DNA from 4 places in the Sporomusa termitida genome. Region 4 is predicted to be linked to each of the others. Evidence: riboswitches for the same ligand, from Rfam matches in the RefSeq annotation. Region 4 holds a riboswitch; each other region holds the start of a gene.
What was found. Region 4 has a riboswitch for cyclic di-AMP ahead of SPTER_RS19810 (4-hydroxy-tetrahydrodipicolinate reductase). Riboswitches for the same ligand answer to the same signal wherever they lie in the genome.
Positions count from the first base shown of each region.

Region 1: linked by a shared signal. The riboswitch ahead of SPTER_RS25625 (peptidoglycan-binding protein) and the one ahead of SPTER_RS19810 (4-hydroxy-tetrahydrodipicolinate reductase) in region 4 are both predicted to bind cyclic di-AMP.
Region 2: linked by a shared signal. The riboswitch ahead of SPTER_RS25655 (3D domain-containing protein) and the one ahead of SPTER_RS19810 (4-hydroxy-tetrahydrodipicolinate reductase) in region 4 are both predicted to bind cyclic di-AMP.
Region 3: linked by a shared signal. The riboswitch ahead of SPTER_RS07415 (C40 family peptidase) and the one ahead of SPTER_RS19810 (4-hydroxy-tetrahydrodipicolinate reductase) in region 4 are both predicted to bind cyclic di-AMP.

Region 1 covers NZ_CP036259.1:2,118,817-2,123,028, forward strand. Annotated here, with positions in the region: gene guaB (IMP dehydrogenase) at 1-988, opposite strand, end outside; gene SPTER_RS25625 (peptidoglycan-binding protein) at 1,174-1,809, opposite strand; cyclic di-AMP (ydaO/yuaA leader) riboswitch at 1,813-1,952, opposite strand; gene SPTER_RS09760 (hypothetical protein) at 2,125-2,622, opposite strand; gene SPTER_RS09765 (2-hydroxymuconate tautomerase) at 2,692-2,877, opposite strand; gene SPTER_RS09770 (hypothetical protein) at 3,050-3,610, shown strand; gene SPTER_RS09775 (TVP38/TMEM64 family protein) at 3,683-4,212, opposite strand, start outside.
Region 2 covers NZ_CP036259.1:2,361,693-2,365,904, reverse strand. Annotated here, with positions in the region: gene SPTER_RS11015 (hydantoinase/carbamoylase family amidase) at 1-690, shown strand, start outside; gene SPTER_RS11010 (hypothetical protein) at 810-1,313, shown strand; cyclic di-AMP (ydaO/yuaA leader) riboswitch at 1,479-1,625, shown strand; gene SPTER_RS25655 (3D domain-containing protein) at 1,673-2,341, shown strand; gene SPTER_RS11000 (DMT family transporter) at 2,497-2,949, shown strand; gene SPTER_RS10995 (acyl-CoA dehydrogenase family protein) at 3,057-4,190, shown strand.
Region 3 covers NZ_CP036259.1:1,671,415-1,675,626, forward strand. Annotated here, with positions in the region: gene SPTER_RS07395 (HyaD/HybD family hydrogenase maturation endopeptidase) at 1-109, shown strand, start outside; gene SPTER_RS07400 (hypothetical protein) at 135-458, shown strand; gene aroH (chorismate mutase) at 544-903, shown strand; gene SPTER_RS07410 (glycosyltransferase family 2 protein) at 1,053-2,012, shown strand; cyclic di-AMP (ydaO/yuaA leader) riboswitch at 2,111-2,247, shown strand; gene SPTER_RS07415 (C40 family peptidase) at 2,252-2,920, shown strand; gene SPTER_RS07420 (ABC transporter ATP-binding protein) at 3,038-4,212, shown strand, end outside.
Region 4 covers NZ_CP036259.1:4,250,175-4,254,386, reverse strand. Annotated here, with positions in the region: gene SPTER_RS19820 (ABC transporter substrate-binding protein) at 1-239, opposite strand, end outside; gene dapA (4-hydroxy-tetrahydrodipicolinate synthase) at 1,185-2,063, shown strand; cyclic di-AMP (ydaO/yuaA leader) riboswitch at 2,292-2,426, shown strand; gene SPTER_RS19810 (4-hydroxy-tetrahydrodipicolinate reductase) at 2,563-3,330, shown strand; gene SPTER_RS19805 (hypothetical protein) at 3,514-4,212, opposite strand, start outside.

The sequences.
Region 1 (4,212 bases), 2.1 Mb from region 4:
CATTGGCGGCCCTGGCGCAGTTATAAATGGCAGTTATTTGCGGTACGCCAATACCGGCAATGACCCGGGTAGTGCAAATCGAACCAGGTCCAATACCTACTTTTACTGCATCGGCGCCGGCTTCAATCAAATCACGGGTAGCCTCGGCTGTGGCAACATTACCGGCAATCAGATCAATGGCGGGGAAGGCATCTTTAATTTTTCGCACTGAGTCCAGTACACCCTGGGAGTGGCCATGGGCAGTATCTACAACAATTACGTCAACCTTAGCGCCAGCAATGGCCTCTACCCGCTCCATCATGTCTGACCCAACCCCGACTGCGGCCGCAACCAGCAGGCGGCCTTTGCCGTCTTTGGCAGAGTTCGGATATTTTTGGGCTTTTTCAATATCTTTAATGGTAATAAGACCCTTTAAATTTCCCTCAGCATCAAGAAGTGGCAGTTTTTCGATCCGGTGCTCGCGCAAAATGGCTTTGGCTTCTTCCAGCGAGGTGCCGACATGGGCGGTGATAAGATGCTCTCTGGTCATACAGTCGGAGATTTTACGGCTTAAATCAGTTTCAAAACGTAAATCGCGGTTGGTCAGTATTCCCACCAGCTTATTATTGGTGGTAACAGGAACCCCTGAAATCCGGTATTTCTCCATAAGCTCGTGAGCATCCTGCAGCGTATTGTTAGGCGATAAGAATATCGGGTCAACAATTATACCATGCTCAGACCGTTTGACTTTGTCAATTTCATTGGCCTGACGGGCGATCGGCATATTTTTATGGATTACCCCGATGCCGCCTTCACGCGCCATGGCAATCGCCATCCGGGCCTCGGTAACGGTATCCATTCCGGAGCTGATAACTGGAATATTAAGCTTGATATTTTTAGTCAAATATGTAGCTACTTCCACTTCCCTGGGCAGTACTTCCGATTTTGCCGGAACCAGCAAAACATCATCAAAAGTTAACCCTTCAGGACCGAATTTGTTGTCAAACATTGACTAAACTCCTTTCACTAGTGCCTTGGCCAGGTTGAAAATTCAGGTTAAATCCGGTCAAGGTACTAAACACATCTAATAGGTATTTCTCAATATAATAACATAAATAAAGTTACCAAATCTACCATTTTTCATGTCTTTATAAAAAATAAAAATAATGCCTGGTATTGTACCAGGCATTTCTATTAACTAAGAACATATACTTTAACCTTTTGGACACCAAAATCATAAGCCTTAGCTACAGAAACCATGGCAATGTCAATACGGTTGCCTTTAATTGCACCACCGGTATCTTCAGCTATGCCATACATGCCGCTGCCGTCAGCAAACTGAATATATACCCTTGAGCCCAGCGGAATTACCCGTGGGTCAACGGCAATCACACCTGGACGTATCTGAGTGCCCATATACGTCAGGTTGCCCCATTGGCCATTATCATGCGGGCCGGGGGCATAGGCCGTAGCTTTGATGTCCAGAACGGATTTGTAACGTTCTGGTGCACTGCCGCGTGATACCTCTGTTCCCCGCTTGTCCAACAGCAATTGAAAGGTAGCCTGCCCAACAATACCGTCGGCAGCAATATTTTTAGCCTGCTGGAATGCCAGGACCGCTTGTTCGGTAGTTGCACCAAATACGCCATCAACCGCAAGGTTATAGCCTAGATCATTAAGCCGGCTCTGAAGCTCTTGTACATCCTGCCCTGCCATACCAGGTTTGAGTGCCTGATCACCTAAAGCGGCAGAGACTGGTGCCAGCCAGAGAGTGACTGTCAGAACAGCCAGCACACCGGTACTGCCTATAATTTTTTTGATGTTTTTCATTAAAACACCCCTTTCTAAAGCCTACGAGGTTAGCTGACGGGTTCGGGATAAAGGGAAATCCCTACCGCAGAACGCGGATTCACCCCAAAAAATGGGTTCCCCATTTTCCTCATAACAACAAGGAAATTCGGCTTGTCGATAGTGTACATGATTTTTGGCTATAAAGCAAGTCAATATAAGTTCGTTTATTAATAAATAACAACTATTAACTTTGTTTTTTGAGCGTATCCCCGGCAATGCTTGGGTTTTTAATCATTCAAAATACGACCTGCAGAAAAAGTAACGGAGGCTGCAGTTTGCAGCCCCCCCTTCCGGCTATCCTTCTTTACCTAACATAAACGGTGCAAAGCCGAGCTGTCCCCAATAATGATTAAGTAAGGATTGAATAATACCGGCCAAACGTCTCCGCATCATTTTTTTGGTCTCGGCTAAGGAATGGAAAAACAATCTGGTCGCAGGATGGGCGCTATTGGCGGCTGCCTGTTGGTAATATTGGGCCGATCGGTCAAACAGGGTATATACAGACCAGAGGGCTGTAAGGGCAGGCAGGTTTACCGAATCTGTCGCCGGCTTGTCCCGGTGTGTGAACTGCTGCCAGTCCGAGTCACTGCCAAGCAGCCCGGTAGTTTCGACAACCGGGTATTTGTCAATATTAACATCTGTGGCACTGGCAACAGTAAGTAATGCATAGAAGTTTTCCTGGAATTTGTTAATCAGAGCCATTGCCGGTAAAGGGCCGGTATTGGCTGATAGTAGTGTAATTTGATTATTCAGTGCAGTTTCCAGTTCAAGCGCAAATTGCAGCGGCAGCATGTTAGTGAGTCACCACCTTTTTATTATATTAGGAAATTAGGCCATTTCCTAATATAATGGCCTAATTGATTATCTATCTGCTGCTAATATGCCAGCCTTGGCAATATGTTGGGTTGGGGCCTCGCGTAACACAATGGTTACCGCTTCCGGCGGGCATTTAGCAGTTTCCACAATGGCTGCCGTTATTTTCTTGACCATTTCACGTTTTTGCTCCAAAGAACGACCTTCTAACATGTCGATTTGTACGATAGGCATAGATATCCCTCCCGGTTATTTATAGTTTTTATCTTCGCCATCTATACATATAATCCCTGCTCAATGAATAGAGATTAAATGACTTGGGAAACTCTCTATCACTAATTCATATGATGTAGCATACGATAAACTAGAGTTTCCTAAATCATGTAAAAAAAGAAGGAGGATTTTTATGGCTACCTTAAAAGATATTGAAAGAGTTTACGGGTGCGAAATTAATGCTATTGATACGCCGCCCTTCACTACTACCCTGCCTGTTAATGGCACGGTAGGCCTATGCTCAATTACTGTACCTACACGCCGGGACGCCTACCTGGTACGAGCCGTCATTAACTGGAGCGTAACCTTTACTCCCATATTACCGGCTGTTAATCTCCTTAGCTCCCCCGGCGCTGCTCAAGTCCAATTTGAAATCCTGAAAGACGGCGGCCCTATCGCCCGCGTAACGCAATCGCTTGGGCAACTGGGTTTTATTGTTGGTGCTGTTTTCAATACTACAACTTCCAACTTTGGTATTGCCGCCCTGCAAGTCTTGGATACCAGCTCATTATGCGGTACTTCCAACGAGCTTTCAACTTTCGAAGTTCGCGCCACCAATATCAATTTGACAGTGCCGTTAAGCGTTGTTACTGGTACCATTATTCCCGTCGGGAATGTAGTATCCGCAGTTGGTCATGTATCTCTGGTAGTTGAGCAAGTCGATACTTGCAGGCAAGAAGCTGTAAATTCTTAGCATCAATTTACATGATCAGTTTGCAACGGGCACAGCATAAGATGTGCTCGTTGTATTTGTTTTAAACATGAATTATTTGCGGATATGGCGTTTCTTTCGCGCCTTGCGCCACCACATGCCACCGTAGATTGCAGCCACCAAAGCAATAATAAGAATAAGCCGTGTGCTATTTTCACCGGCAAAAACCAGGTCATGGCCAAGTAAAACCTTGATGATTACCGGCGGCAGTTTGCCGATACCTGTGGCTAGTAAAAAGTCTTTGCAAGAAATCCTGCTGATTGCAGCCACGGCGGTAATAATTCCTGACGGGGCTAAGGGCAGCAGCCTGGCAAGCAATAGCGCTTTGAAGCCGTTGGCAGCACTATAGTCATCTACCTGCTTCAAATAGGAACTTTTCTTAATCCAGCGCTCGACCGACGTGCGAAAGAAGTACCGGGCAAAGATAAACATGGCTATTGCGCCAATCACTTCGCCAACCCAGGAAATAACGATGCCTCCCCATAACCCGAATACAATACCGGCTGCCCCGGAAAGAATCATAAACGGGAAAACAATGGTAAATGTCATGACAACAAATAAAATGAGCGTAACAAGAACAGCGC
Region 2 (4,212 bases), 1.9 Mb from region 4:
AACAGTATTAAGGCTTTTCTGGCCCTGCATACCGAGCAAGGCCGGATTTTGGAACAGGGTAGGGTGAATATTGGCATTGTAGAAAACATTGCGGCCCCCACCAGGCTGAAAATGACAGTAAACGGCCTGGCCGGTCCTGCCGGCGGCATACTGCTGGCCGAGCGCCAGGACGCACTGGTGAGCGCCGCTATGATTGTGCTGGCCGTGAGGAATATCGCGGCCGAGCATGATTACCAGGGGACAGTCGCCACCGTGACAACGCTGAAAACATATCCGGGAACCCCGGCGTTAATTCCCGCCGTGGTCGAAATGTGGGTCGAGATAAATGGCACAAAACATGAAAGTATCATTGCTATTCTGCAGGCTATAAAAGATGAAGTCAGTATGATTGCTGACGATCATGACACACCGGTAGCCATTGAGGTAATCTCATCTGAAAAACCGTTTATGCTTGATCAAACCATCGTCAGTACACTGGAAAGTGTCTGCCAGGGACTAAAACTTTCCAGTCTGCGCCTGGACGACCGCATTGGCTATGATGTGGTGAATATGGCCCATCTGGCCCCGGCCGGGCTGATATTAATCCCCGGCGGCGAAACGGCCGGCAACGGCAGCCGCCGGGCGGCACAAGCCGCGATTGGCGCCGGCGTCGACGTATTGACAGCCATGCTGCAGCAATTAGCAAAATAAGGGCCCAAACCGCCTGTTTGCCCTGCGAGCAGGCTTTTTCTTAAACTTACCACTATTTTTTATGTAAACCTTATGGTAAAATATCATTTGAACCACATCAGATGAAAGGAGTGCTAACCTTGAAGAAAATAGTAACCGCGGTTTTGTTGATGGTTTTTGTAATGCCGCTTTCATTTGCTTTACCCAAGGCTGAGGCTGCTTTCTTAGAGGATCAACTGGCTGAAGCGGCTGGCACTGGTGCCGCTGCTCAATTACAGCAAATTCTTCAGATGACAGATAATCTTGCGGACAGAGAAGCCTTGTTAGGTACCCTTGCCAAGAGTGCCCTTGAACGTTCAGGCAATACCGCTGCAGTTAACGATATTACCACTATGGCCACCCAGCTGCTCATGCAGGATCAGGCCGTAATCAAAGAAAATCTGGTTAAGGCGGTAGAAACAGCTGCCCGCAGCAGAGTCCAGCAAGAGGTAACTACCCGGCTGTCCGGTTATCAAACAGAAATGGCTGTACTCTCTTCCCTGCTGAATAACAGCAATATGTTAATGCCGGATGCGGTAAAAAACAGTAATGCCATTAGCAGCATTATGCAGGGCAGCCCGAGAACAATTGACGTGATCAACTAACCGGCTCAGGCCGGTTCTTTTTTTTGCACCGTTTCCCCACCTGTTGCCGGGGGAGCAGAATAACTGAGAATTGCCAATGCAGGCTTACCTAATTAACGAAAAAAGAGGATAAGGAAAAATTACAGGGTTTTACTAAATTTGACCAATAGTCCAATCCGGTATACTATAGATATAATGCCGAATCTTTACAGGTACGGGGGAACCAAGACAGTAGACACAGGGGATAATCCGTTGAGAACGGAAGGGCGTATTCTAATTCTCTCTTTTCCCTATCCCGACAGCTAACCCCGGAGGCTAACATTGCGAGGTTGTTTGTGGTACTACTAACCTCGAAGACTTATCGTAAGAGAGGTGATACATTGAATAAAGCCCTTTTTGCCATAATTCTTTGCCTTGCCTTACTGCTTAGCATCAGCAATCCTTTGCCAGGAACGGCGGTGTCACCACCGGCAGCTGAGACACAGCAGGTTATCGTATCCTCACCGGCGGCGACAGAAGCTGAAGAAGCAGCTGGGCCGCCCGAACCGCCGCCGCTGACTATGGGCATGCGCGGCGATAAAGTCCGCGTTGTCCAGAAGCTGCTGGCAGACGGCGGCTTTTATGCCGGCAATATTGACGGTGTTTACGGTCCCATTACCGCCAACGCCGTAAGAGCATTTCAGCGCAGCACCAGTCTGGAAATCACCGGCACTGTTGACAGGGAAACCTTTACCTATCTTGAGCGGGCAACGGGTGAGCCCAGCCGCTATAGCCGGTCGCTGCTTATGAAAGCATCGGCCTATACGGCCCATGATCCCGGCAATGGCAGTTATACCTATCGCGGCAATCTGCTGCGCCGGGGCATGGCCGCTGTTGATCCGACGGTAATTCCGCTGGGAACCCGGTTGTACATCAAAGGGTACGGCTACGCCATCGCCGATGATATTGGCGGGGCTATTAAGGGGCAGCGGATTGACCTGGCTTTTGAAAATCGCCGTGAGGCTTTGAACTTTGGCGTTCGCAAAGTAACCGTCTATATACTGGACTAACAAGCAGGCCTGCCGCCTGCTTTTCCATTTGCCGCCGATTACCGGTTTCTCCCGGAATATTAAAGAGCCCCTGGTATTATACTACATTCATCCGGTACTTGCTGCCGGCTGTGTTTATTGCCCAGGCTTGATATTGCGATGGGAGTGTGTTCGGATTGAATCTGTTTTCAGGTGAAATGCTGCCATTGGTATTGGCGTTAATCTCAGGCGTGCTGATGGCGGTCCAGGGATCGCTGAATGCCCTGCTGAGCAAAGCGGTCGGCCTCTTAGAGGCTACGTTTGTCGTGCAATTGACCGGAGCCATTCTGGTCATGATTTTATTGTTTGTATTTAACCTGGGGAAAGGCAATCTGTATGCCTGGCAGGCTGCTCCCTGGTATTCCTGGCTGGGAGGTATTATCGGCGTAGGCATCATCTATCTGGTCGCTGCCAGCATCCCCAGTGTGGGGGTGGCTAACGCCACTACCGCCATCATTGTCGGTCAGGTGCTGACCGCGATTATTATCGACCATTTTGGCGGGTTTGGCCTGGAACGCTCTGCATGCAGCCCCCAACAGCTGTTGGGACTGGTATTACTGGCAGTTGGCGCTAAATTATTGTTAAAATAGCGCTTTTTTTTATATTTTTCCCAATTAGGTGTTAACAAAAAAAAAAATTTGCGGTATACTTATCATTAGTATTTTTTGGTTTTATGCTAACCATAAGGAGGCAAAGCATGGATTTTAACTTTACTCCCGATCAATTGGATCTACAGAAAATGGTAAAAGATTTTGTTGCTAAAGAAATTACGCCTCACGCTCTGGAAATGGATAAAGAAGGTGTAGTTCCCCCTGATCTGTGGAAAAAACTTGATGAAGCGGGCTTACTTAATTTAACCGTTCCCGAAGAGTATGACGGACCTGGTCTTGATGCGCTTTCAATTGCTCTTATATATGAAGAATTAGGCAAAGGCTGCGCCGGTGTGGCCACAACAACGGCTGCCAACGCCCTGGCTTCCTATCCGGTGGTTTTATTGGGCACTGATGCCCAAAAAAGAAAAATGTTTGATGTGATAAATAACGGTAAACTGGCGGCCTTTGCCTTAACCGAGCCTGGTGCCGGGTCGGACGCCGGGGCCGTTGCCACTACCGCTGTCAAAGACGGGGATAATTATATTATCAACGGCACGAAGTGCTTTATCACCAACGGCGGTATTGCCGATATCTATATTATCTTTGCCAACACCCGCAAAACTGCCGGCATCCGCGGCCTGACGGCCTTTATCGTCGAACGGGACACACCTGGTTTCTCGGTGGGTAAAGAAGAAGAAAAAATGGGAATCCGGGCCTCCAATACCTGTGAATTGGTGTTAGAGAATGTTTGCATCCCCGCCGCCAACAGGATTGGCCGCGAAGGGGAAGGCTTTAAAATCGCCATGAAAACACTGGATGCGGCCCGGCCGTTTGTCGGCGCCGTGTCGGTCGGCTTAGCCCAGGCGGCCTTTGAACTGGCGGTCAAATATTCGAAAGAACGGGTGCAGTTTGACAAGCCGATTGCTTCCTTCCAGCTGGTGCAGGCCATGCTGGCCGATATGGCCATGCAGATTGAGGCCGCCCGCCTGCTGGTTTACAAAGCTTGCTGGCTGAAAGATCAGGGTGTATCTTACACGAAAGAATCGGCCATTGCCAAGTGTTTTGCCGCCGACACCGCCATGAAGGTTACTACAGATGCGGTGCAGGTGCTGGGGGGTTATGGGTATTCTAAAGAATACCCGGCGGAAAAATACATGCGCGATGCTAAGATTATGCAGATCTATGAAGGCACTAATCAAATTCAGCGTCTGGTTATTGCCAATAACATTCTGTACTAAACAGCCAATCGCCACCGCTTGC
Region 3 (4,212 bases), 2.6 Mb from region 4:
TGTTGGTCTGGAACTGAGTGAGGCCGTGCAGCCGGGGGTTGCTGCCACTGCCGACCGGGTGCTTACTATTTTGCAAGACTGGCGTATAAACAGCCTGCCGCTGACATAGGTATTAGCATGCGGGAGGTGGGGTTGTGAATTACAGTGCCCTCAATGTGGTTCTTACTCTGAAGGAAGAGCCTGAGCTTTTTCCGGCTGAAGATTACCGGTTTAATCAGGAAAAAAGCTGCCATGAGCTGTTAATTACTGTTTTAGGTCAAAAACTCTGGGTGAATACACGGGCTGTTAAGTTGAAGAAAGTAACAGGGGCAATTTTTTGCTGGCAGGAATACAATCAAGGCCAGTATGTGGAATTGAATCCGGCTAATTCCGTCTGCCCCGAATGCGGCTGGTGGCGGTGCCACCTGTGTGCTTCCTGCCGCTGTAACAAACCAGCTAAAAAAAATAATTGCAAGTAGTTTACAGTAACGGCAGGAAAAAGATGTTTTTGCACGTATAGTGTAACTTGTGGCCTGTTTAATTCTTCTCTAGGAGTGGTTTATTATGCTGCGCGGCATTCGTGGTGCAACAACTGTTACAGACAACAATCGTGAAGAGATTTTTGAACGCGTGGCTGAGCTGCTTGCGGCGATCATCCAGGAAAATGCGGTCGAAACGGAGGATATCGGGGCCGTAATCTTTAGCTCCACGCCGGACCTGAATGCGGCTTTCCCGGCGGCCGGGGCCAGAAAGCTGGGCTGGACCCAGGTGCCCCTTTTCGGCACCCAGGAGCTAGAGTGTCCGGATGCGCTGCCGCTTTGTATCCGGGTATTAATTCTTCTGAATACTGATACCCGCCAGTCGGATATCAGGCATGTATACCTGCATGGCGCGATGAGTTTGCGCCAGGATATCAAGCTATAAAATGGTGCATTAAAGCCTGCTTTGTCAAACGACCTAGCAGGCTTTAATAATTACCTACCGGATGTTAATGCTATTAAAATATATGAATTTTATTGCAAACAAAGGCTGACAGTGTAATAATAAATGGGTGGCAACAGGGAGGGACGGGTATGGAACTGAGTAAGCAAGTGATTTCAATTGTTGTACCGGTATTTAATGAACAAGACAATATTGATAACTTTTACCAGGAAGTTGTTAAACATATGGCACCGCTGGCCTATTCTTTTGAGCTGATTTTTATTGATGATGGCTCAAGTGATGCCACGCCTCTGATATTAGAGCGGTTAGCGCAGGCGGACGAGCGGGTACGGGCTTTGATTATGGCCCGGAATTTCGGCCATCAGGTGGCTTTGACCTGTGGCTTGGATTATGCCAGAGGCCATGCCGTCATTACCATGGATGGCGATATGCAGCATCCGCCGGATATGATTCCGCTGCTGATTGCTGAATGGGAAAATGGCTTTGAGGTAGTACAAACAGTCAGGATCAACACAGAGGGCGTTTCCTGGTTTAAAGGCTTTACTTCGGGTATGTTCTATAAAATGATGAATGTTATGTCCAATGTACAGGTAACTGAAGGGGGGTCTGACTTTCGTTTACTGGATAGAAAAGTGGTGGACAGCTTCTGCCGTTTCCGCGAACGGGCCCGGTTCATTCGCGGCATGATCAGTGCGATCGGGTACCGGCAGACTTACATAGAATTTGTTGCCCCCAAGAGATTTGCCGGACAATCTAAATTTTCCTGGCGAAGAATGCTGCATTTTGCTCTTGACGGTATTACCGCCTATTCAAAAACCCCGCTGCGCATTGCCTTTTATGTGGGGATAGCCATGGGCTTTGCCAGCATTGTTCTGACCCTGCAGGTTCTGTATATCCGGCTGTTTACCAATGAGGCTGTTCCCGGCTGGGCAACAATTACTGCCAGTATCTTGCTTTTAGGCGGCTTGCAGCTATCCGGCATCGGGATTATTGGCGAATATATCGGGCGAATCTTTGAGGAAGTGAAACAGCGGCCGCTTTATTGGCTCCGGGCGGAGCTCACCCGGCAAAAGGAAAAGGACGGCAGGTAAATGGTGGAGAAAAAACTTATTTTTTGCCCTAATAATTGTAAAAAAAACACGATTTTAGGCAGGAATTTTTAATTTTAAACAGAATATAACAAAAGTGAGCGTATAGAAAGCCGAATCCAGCTCCAGTACGGGGGAACCACTTTACGGGGGTGAAACCGGAGACTGTTATGTCTCCGGTAGGGTGCCTGCAACCCTAACCCGGCAGCTAACCTCGGAGGCCAGCGAGAGGAGAAACCAGTTTGCGCAAGTTTTTTGGGTTCATTGTCGTTTTCTGTCTCTTTTTTGGAACCACTGCTTTCGCCTTTGCTTCTGGTACATATGAAGCTGGCGACCAGGGAGAAGAAGTAGCCGCAATTCAATCACAGCTTAACAGCCTTGGCTTTAACGCCGGTGCGGCAGATGGTGATTTCGGCGACGTGACGGTCAGCGCCGTGAAGGCTTTCCAGAAGGCCCGTGGCCTTGAAGCCGATGGCGTAATCGGGCCGCAAACCTATCGGGCCCTGATGGGGCGGGATATCCCTGTCAGCCGTGATTCTTCCACTACTTCGGTACGGCGGATCATTCAGACCTCAATGCGTTATACTGGCGTGCCTTATGTGTTTGGTGGGACAAGCCCTAATGGTTTCGATTGTTCGGGTTTTACACGTTATGTTTTTGCTCAGAGCGGTGTTTACTTGCCGCGGATGGCTGATGAGCAGTTTGGGATTGGGCGGGCCGTATCACACAGCAGGCTCCGGCCGGGTGATCTGGTGTTCTTCAGCACTTACGCTGCCGGGGCATCTCACAGTGGCATCTATCTTGGCGACGGCAAGTTTATAAGTGCTACGTCCAGCCGCGGTGTTGCTATTAACGGCATGAACAGTAGTTACTGGGGGCCGCGCTATATTGGTGCCCGCAGGGTGATGTAAACTGACAGCAGGGAAGGCAATTGTCGGCCTTCCCCTTTTTATTTAATAATGCTTGTATTCTATAAATGGATTTGCCACAATAGAAGTGGTCACCCGATTATGCCATGGAGATATATTATGTTTAGTTTTTACTGGCGAAAATTTATCATTCCCTATTGGCTACTGGCTTTAACAGCGGTAGTTTGTTTTGTTATCGCCAGTGCTGCCGGTTTAGCGGCACCGTTGGTTGTGAAGCTGTTGATTGATGATGCGTTGTCTGGCGGTAATATTGCATTTTTACACTTTATTACGGTTGGAATTGTCCTCCTCTATCTTATCCGCGGTTTGTTTTCCTATGGTTATGGTTATGGCATGGCTAAAGCCGGTAATAAAATGCTGGCCAGGCTGCGCGAGGATATGTTTAATAAACTGCAGTCACTGGATTATGCCTACTATATGAAGATGCCTTCGGGAGAGATCCTCTCATTATTTACCAATGATCTTTTGTTTATCCAGCAGGCAGTTACGGCAGGTATTCCTGACGTTATTGTCGAGTCACTTAATCTGCTGGCTATTATGGCAATCATGATTTATTTTGACTGGGAACTGGCAATGGTTACCTTTGGCACTTTACCGTTTATTATTGTGGCAATCAGCGGTTTTAATCATAAAATAGGCCGCCTGGGGGCGCTTGTGGAACATCACCTGGCCAAAGTGACGGCCATTATTCAACAGTCGGTCGTAGCAGTTATGATTGTGCAGAGTTATGCCCGGGAAGATTATGAATATCGAAAATTTAGTGATAAGATCCGGCTGGCTGCCGGTGATTTGCTCAAGGCCCAGCGGTTAAGCGCGATTCTGGAGCCGCTGGTTGAATTTCTGGCTGCTATTGGTTTAACCATTATTGTCTGGTACGGCGGGCGGGAGGTTATTAACGGGGACCTTACCGTCGGCGGCATGTTTGCCTTCCTTGTCTACATTATCAATGTACCGGCGCCTGTCCGCAAAATTAGTCAGGGCCTGACTCAGCTTAAACTGGGAGTGGTCGCCTGGGAACGGATTAGCAGACTGCTTAATGAACAAAGGCCGGCTGTGGCAGACGGCCGTCTGGAGCTGGCCCAGGCCCAGGGACGGGTAGAGTTCAGGAATGTTTCTTTTGCGTATCAGCCAGGGCAACCGGTGCTCAACAATATTAATGTGACCGCGTACCCGGGCGAAGTTATTGCCATTGTGGGGCCGAGCGGGGCCGGTAAATCATCCTTTGCCAATCTGCTGCTGCGGTTTTATGACCCGGAGAGCGGAGCTGTCTTGCT
Region 4 (4,212 bases):
ACTTTGCCCTGGGTGTTGATTTCGTCCCGGGCCAGCTCCAGGCCCTGTTTAATCGCTTCGCCATAAGCAGCGCCGCCACCGGTAAGATACGATACTACCCCGATTTTGGCCGGGGCGCCTGCTTCCGGGCTGGCCGGGGCTGCCGGCTGGCTGCCGCCGCAGCCGGTGACTGAAGCGGCAAATACCAGGGCCAGGGTAGCTGAGGACCACTTTTTGATACTACTGCGCACATTAAACATATAAATTCTCCACCTTTTCTTTTTTTTAATGCTGCCGCTAACGGTATGACAACAACTAAATGCCTTAACCCTCCCTAAGAAAAGTAAAAACCCCTACTGACAGATCGCTCTGCCAGTAGGGGCGAATTCGCGGTACCACCCTACATTGTACTCTTATGCCCGTTGGTATGACGGGACATTCCCTTAACGCCGGGCCGCGCTTCAATCTGATGTATACTTCATAATGTATACATGTCAACTGAAGAGTTCATGGGCGAGGTAACGGCAACAGTCACACACCGGCTTACACCAACCGCCGGCTCTCTGGAGCGTTTCTCCTGTTGCTTTCATCCCAATCATCACTTGTGGTGATTTAATTAGTCAATTTTCTCTTGCAAAGGCCAGCTTGTTTACAGTTTGATTCGTTTACCGGCATTATGCAGCGGGGGTTGTTTACTTATTATTCATTATCACAGGACAACGGTTTTTTGTCAATAGGGTATAACAAAACATTTTAACGCTCGATACAGATGTAATTTTGATTCTGGCAGAATAGGCAGGTCAGCTGTTAAATTCATGCTGATGCGGCAGGATTTCTGCTGCCGGAATTGGAATATTGATAGTATTTGTGTAAGTAAATCAGAGAATTACTCTGTTCTGTCGTTAAAAAGCAGCTTTTAGTGTGTGGCAGGGAGAGGTATGTCCCTGCGGCTGAGAATAAATATTAACAATGACAGCAGGGGGTAAGAGCGGGCGACAGCAGGTAATGACTTTTCTGAAATTAGGCGATAATGGCCGGGAAAGATGCTTTTTTTATCCGGAATATGGTAGAATAATAAAGTAAATAACACTCCACCATAAGGCGTGACGTGTGCTGTTTTGCCAACACATACGGTTGCCCGGCTTTTTAACGCGTTGTATAAGTGAGATCTAATGTAAAAATATTAAATAAAGGCGGTTAGACTAATGAAAAAACCATTATTTACCGGCTCCGGCGTAGCTATTGTAACTCCCTTTACACACAATGGCATTGACTATCAGGCGTTCACAGAGCTGATTGAGTTTCAGATTAAAGGCGGGTCAGATGCCATTATCATCTGCGGCACTACCGGCGAAGCCTCCACAATGCCGGATGACGAGCATATTGCCGCGATTAAATTTGCGGTAAACGCAATTAACAAACGGGTACCGGTTATTGCCGGTACCGGCAGCAATGATACCCGGCATGCCATCGAATTATCGAAAGCAGCGGAAGCAGTTGGGGCTGACGGGTTATTATCGGTTACGCCATATTATAATAAAGCTACACAAAAGGGCTTGTACGGGCATTTTAAGCTTATTGCCGACAGTGTCAGCATACCGTTAATCCTGTACAATGTACCCGGTAGAACCAATTTAAATCTGAATCCGGAGACGATAAAAGCATTGGCAGCAATAGACAATATTATTGCCGTTAAAGAGTGTAACCTGGGTCAGGTCGGCGATGTGGTAAATCTGTGCGGTGAGGATTTTACCGTATATTCCGGTGATGATAACATGGTCTTGCCGGTATTGTCACTCGGTGGTAAGGGGGTTATCTCGGTTATGGCCAACATCATCCCCCGGGATACTCACGATATGGTGATGAAATTCATCCAGGGAGATGTTGCCGGTGCCATCAAACTGCAACTGCAGACCCTTAATCTTATCAAAGCATTATTTAGCGAGGTAAACCCGATTCCGATTAAAGCCGCTGTTAACCTGCTGGGGTATAAGGCCGGTCAATGCCGGATGCCGTTAACCGAAATCAGTGAGGACAATCTTGAGCTTCTCCGGTCTGAAATGAAGGCTTACGGGCTGATTTAACCATGTTTACGTGCTAAGACTCCTGCCGTCAGGCCGCACGCAGGAGTTTTACCGTTTTGCTGACATGGGGACGGTGGTTTTGTCTTGTAAATAGTCGTTATAAATGATATGATTTAAGAACGGCGTAAGTTGATAGGTTAGGCAGCAATGATAGGTGCCACTATCACTTAAAGTTGTAAATAAAAGGGAAATAAGGTATTATTAAACATAAGGAGTCTCTGTTTGGGCTAACGGCAATCGCCGAGTTTCATTTAATGGAAGCGGGGGAACCATTTTTGGGGTGAATCCTGGGTAAGCCAGGTAGGGCGAATTTCTTTCTGCCCGAATCCGTCAGCTAACCTCGTAGGCGTTGAAAGAGAAGGATGTATTTGTCCTGCCGTTCTTCAAAGGCAATTAAATGTCTTTGAGGATCCTTCTCAAAAGCTGGTTTTGAAAGTTTTCTATCACATGCAGGATGGCGGTAGAAAAAAAACAAACTACAGTTTTAAGGAGGAATATAATGGGGAAAATCAGGATTGGTATTTTCGGTTTTGGGAAAACAGGTAAAGTTGTTGCTAATGAATTTTTGCAGGACAGCTTATTTACTCTGGTTTGGGTAGTTCGCAAAGGTGATACTGATCATCAAAAATATGCCAGCCGTTTGTTGGGGCATGAGTTTGATGCAGGGGAAATATTCTCTGCTGATGACATTGATGATAGTTTTTTTAGAGAGAGGCCGGTAGATGCTTTGGTAGATTTTTCGGACTCGACGGGTGTATATTTGTACGCAAAAGCAGCGCAGGCGGGAATACCCATTATTTCCGCCATTTCCCAATATGAACAGGAAGAACTGGAAATACTGAAATCCTATGCAGAGTTTGCGCCTGTACTTTATTCTCCTAATATTACGTTAGGGATTAACGTATTGATGGTTGCGGCGCAGATTTTGCAAAAAATAGCGCCCCATGCCGACATTGAGATCGTTGAGGAGCATTTTAAAGGGAAAAAAGAGGTATCGGGAACCGCGAAAAGAATTGCCAATGTGCTTAGCCTTAATGTGGAGGAGCATTTGAATTCTATCCGCGTCGGCGGCATTGTTGGCCGCCATGAAATCATCTTTGGCATGCCGAACCAGACGATCCGGCTGTCCCATGAAAGCATCAGCAGGGCCGCTTTTGGCCAGGGTGCTATTTTTGCAGTAAATTTTCTGATCGGCAAGTCGCCGGGAATGTATACGATGGAAACGATCATTGCCGAGATGTTCAGGCAGAATATCCCTGTATATTAGCTTGACCGTAATGTTTCTGGGCTGAAGACTGACAGGCAATGTTTTGGTATTCACTGACAGAGTGCAGCGAGTAAGCAGCTTTCCCTAATTAGGGCAAGCTGCTTTGGTTTGTACCCTGTTAAACTGTGGTGGCCCCTCCTCTAAGCAGGACTCCGGCAGCAGGTCTAGATTAATCTCTTATTTTTACTGCGCGTTTTTTACCCAGACTTCGCAGCCCTGGAACGGATTTGCCGTCCCCAGATATAGTTTTTGGTCAGAGGCAGCAAATAAGTTGCTTACACCATAATTATAGGGATTACCCAAACCATTTAGAGAAACCGGCAGCCAGAGAATGCCGTCATTTGATTCCCAGAGATCACAGCCAAGTGATCTGTAGCCGATAATATAGAGCGCTTTAATCAGATAAGCGGAAAAGATTAATCTAAGAAATTGTGTAATTGAGTCCGCCGTATTAGCCGGCAGCAATGATTCCACGACATCAGGGATCACAGAGATAATCTGCGGTATCAGATTATTCCAGCTCCAGGTGCCAAGATAAAGTTTGTCGTCGAAAGCCTGGATCTGCCAGCAGTAGCCATTGGTTAGATCGCCGAAGCCGGAAGGATAGCCGCTTAACGGCAGACCGCGCGTGCCGGTTACTGGTTCTGTGGGGCTGACCGGGATGCCCCCTACTATTAATTCCCAGCTGTCATCGGGCGCAACCCGGATGACATCAAAGCCCTTCGGCGCTACCAGCGGAGCGTCAGGGCTGATGCTTAGAATCGCTGCTTCAATGGCCGTACCAATGTAGATATGGCCGTTAAACACCGCCAATGAAGAGGGGTGTTCATTGCGGGCGTCGCCGGCGCCCTTATCGACAACCAGCTTCCAGTCATTTACCTG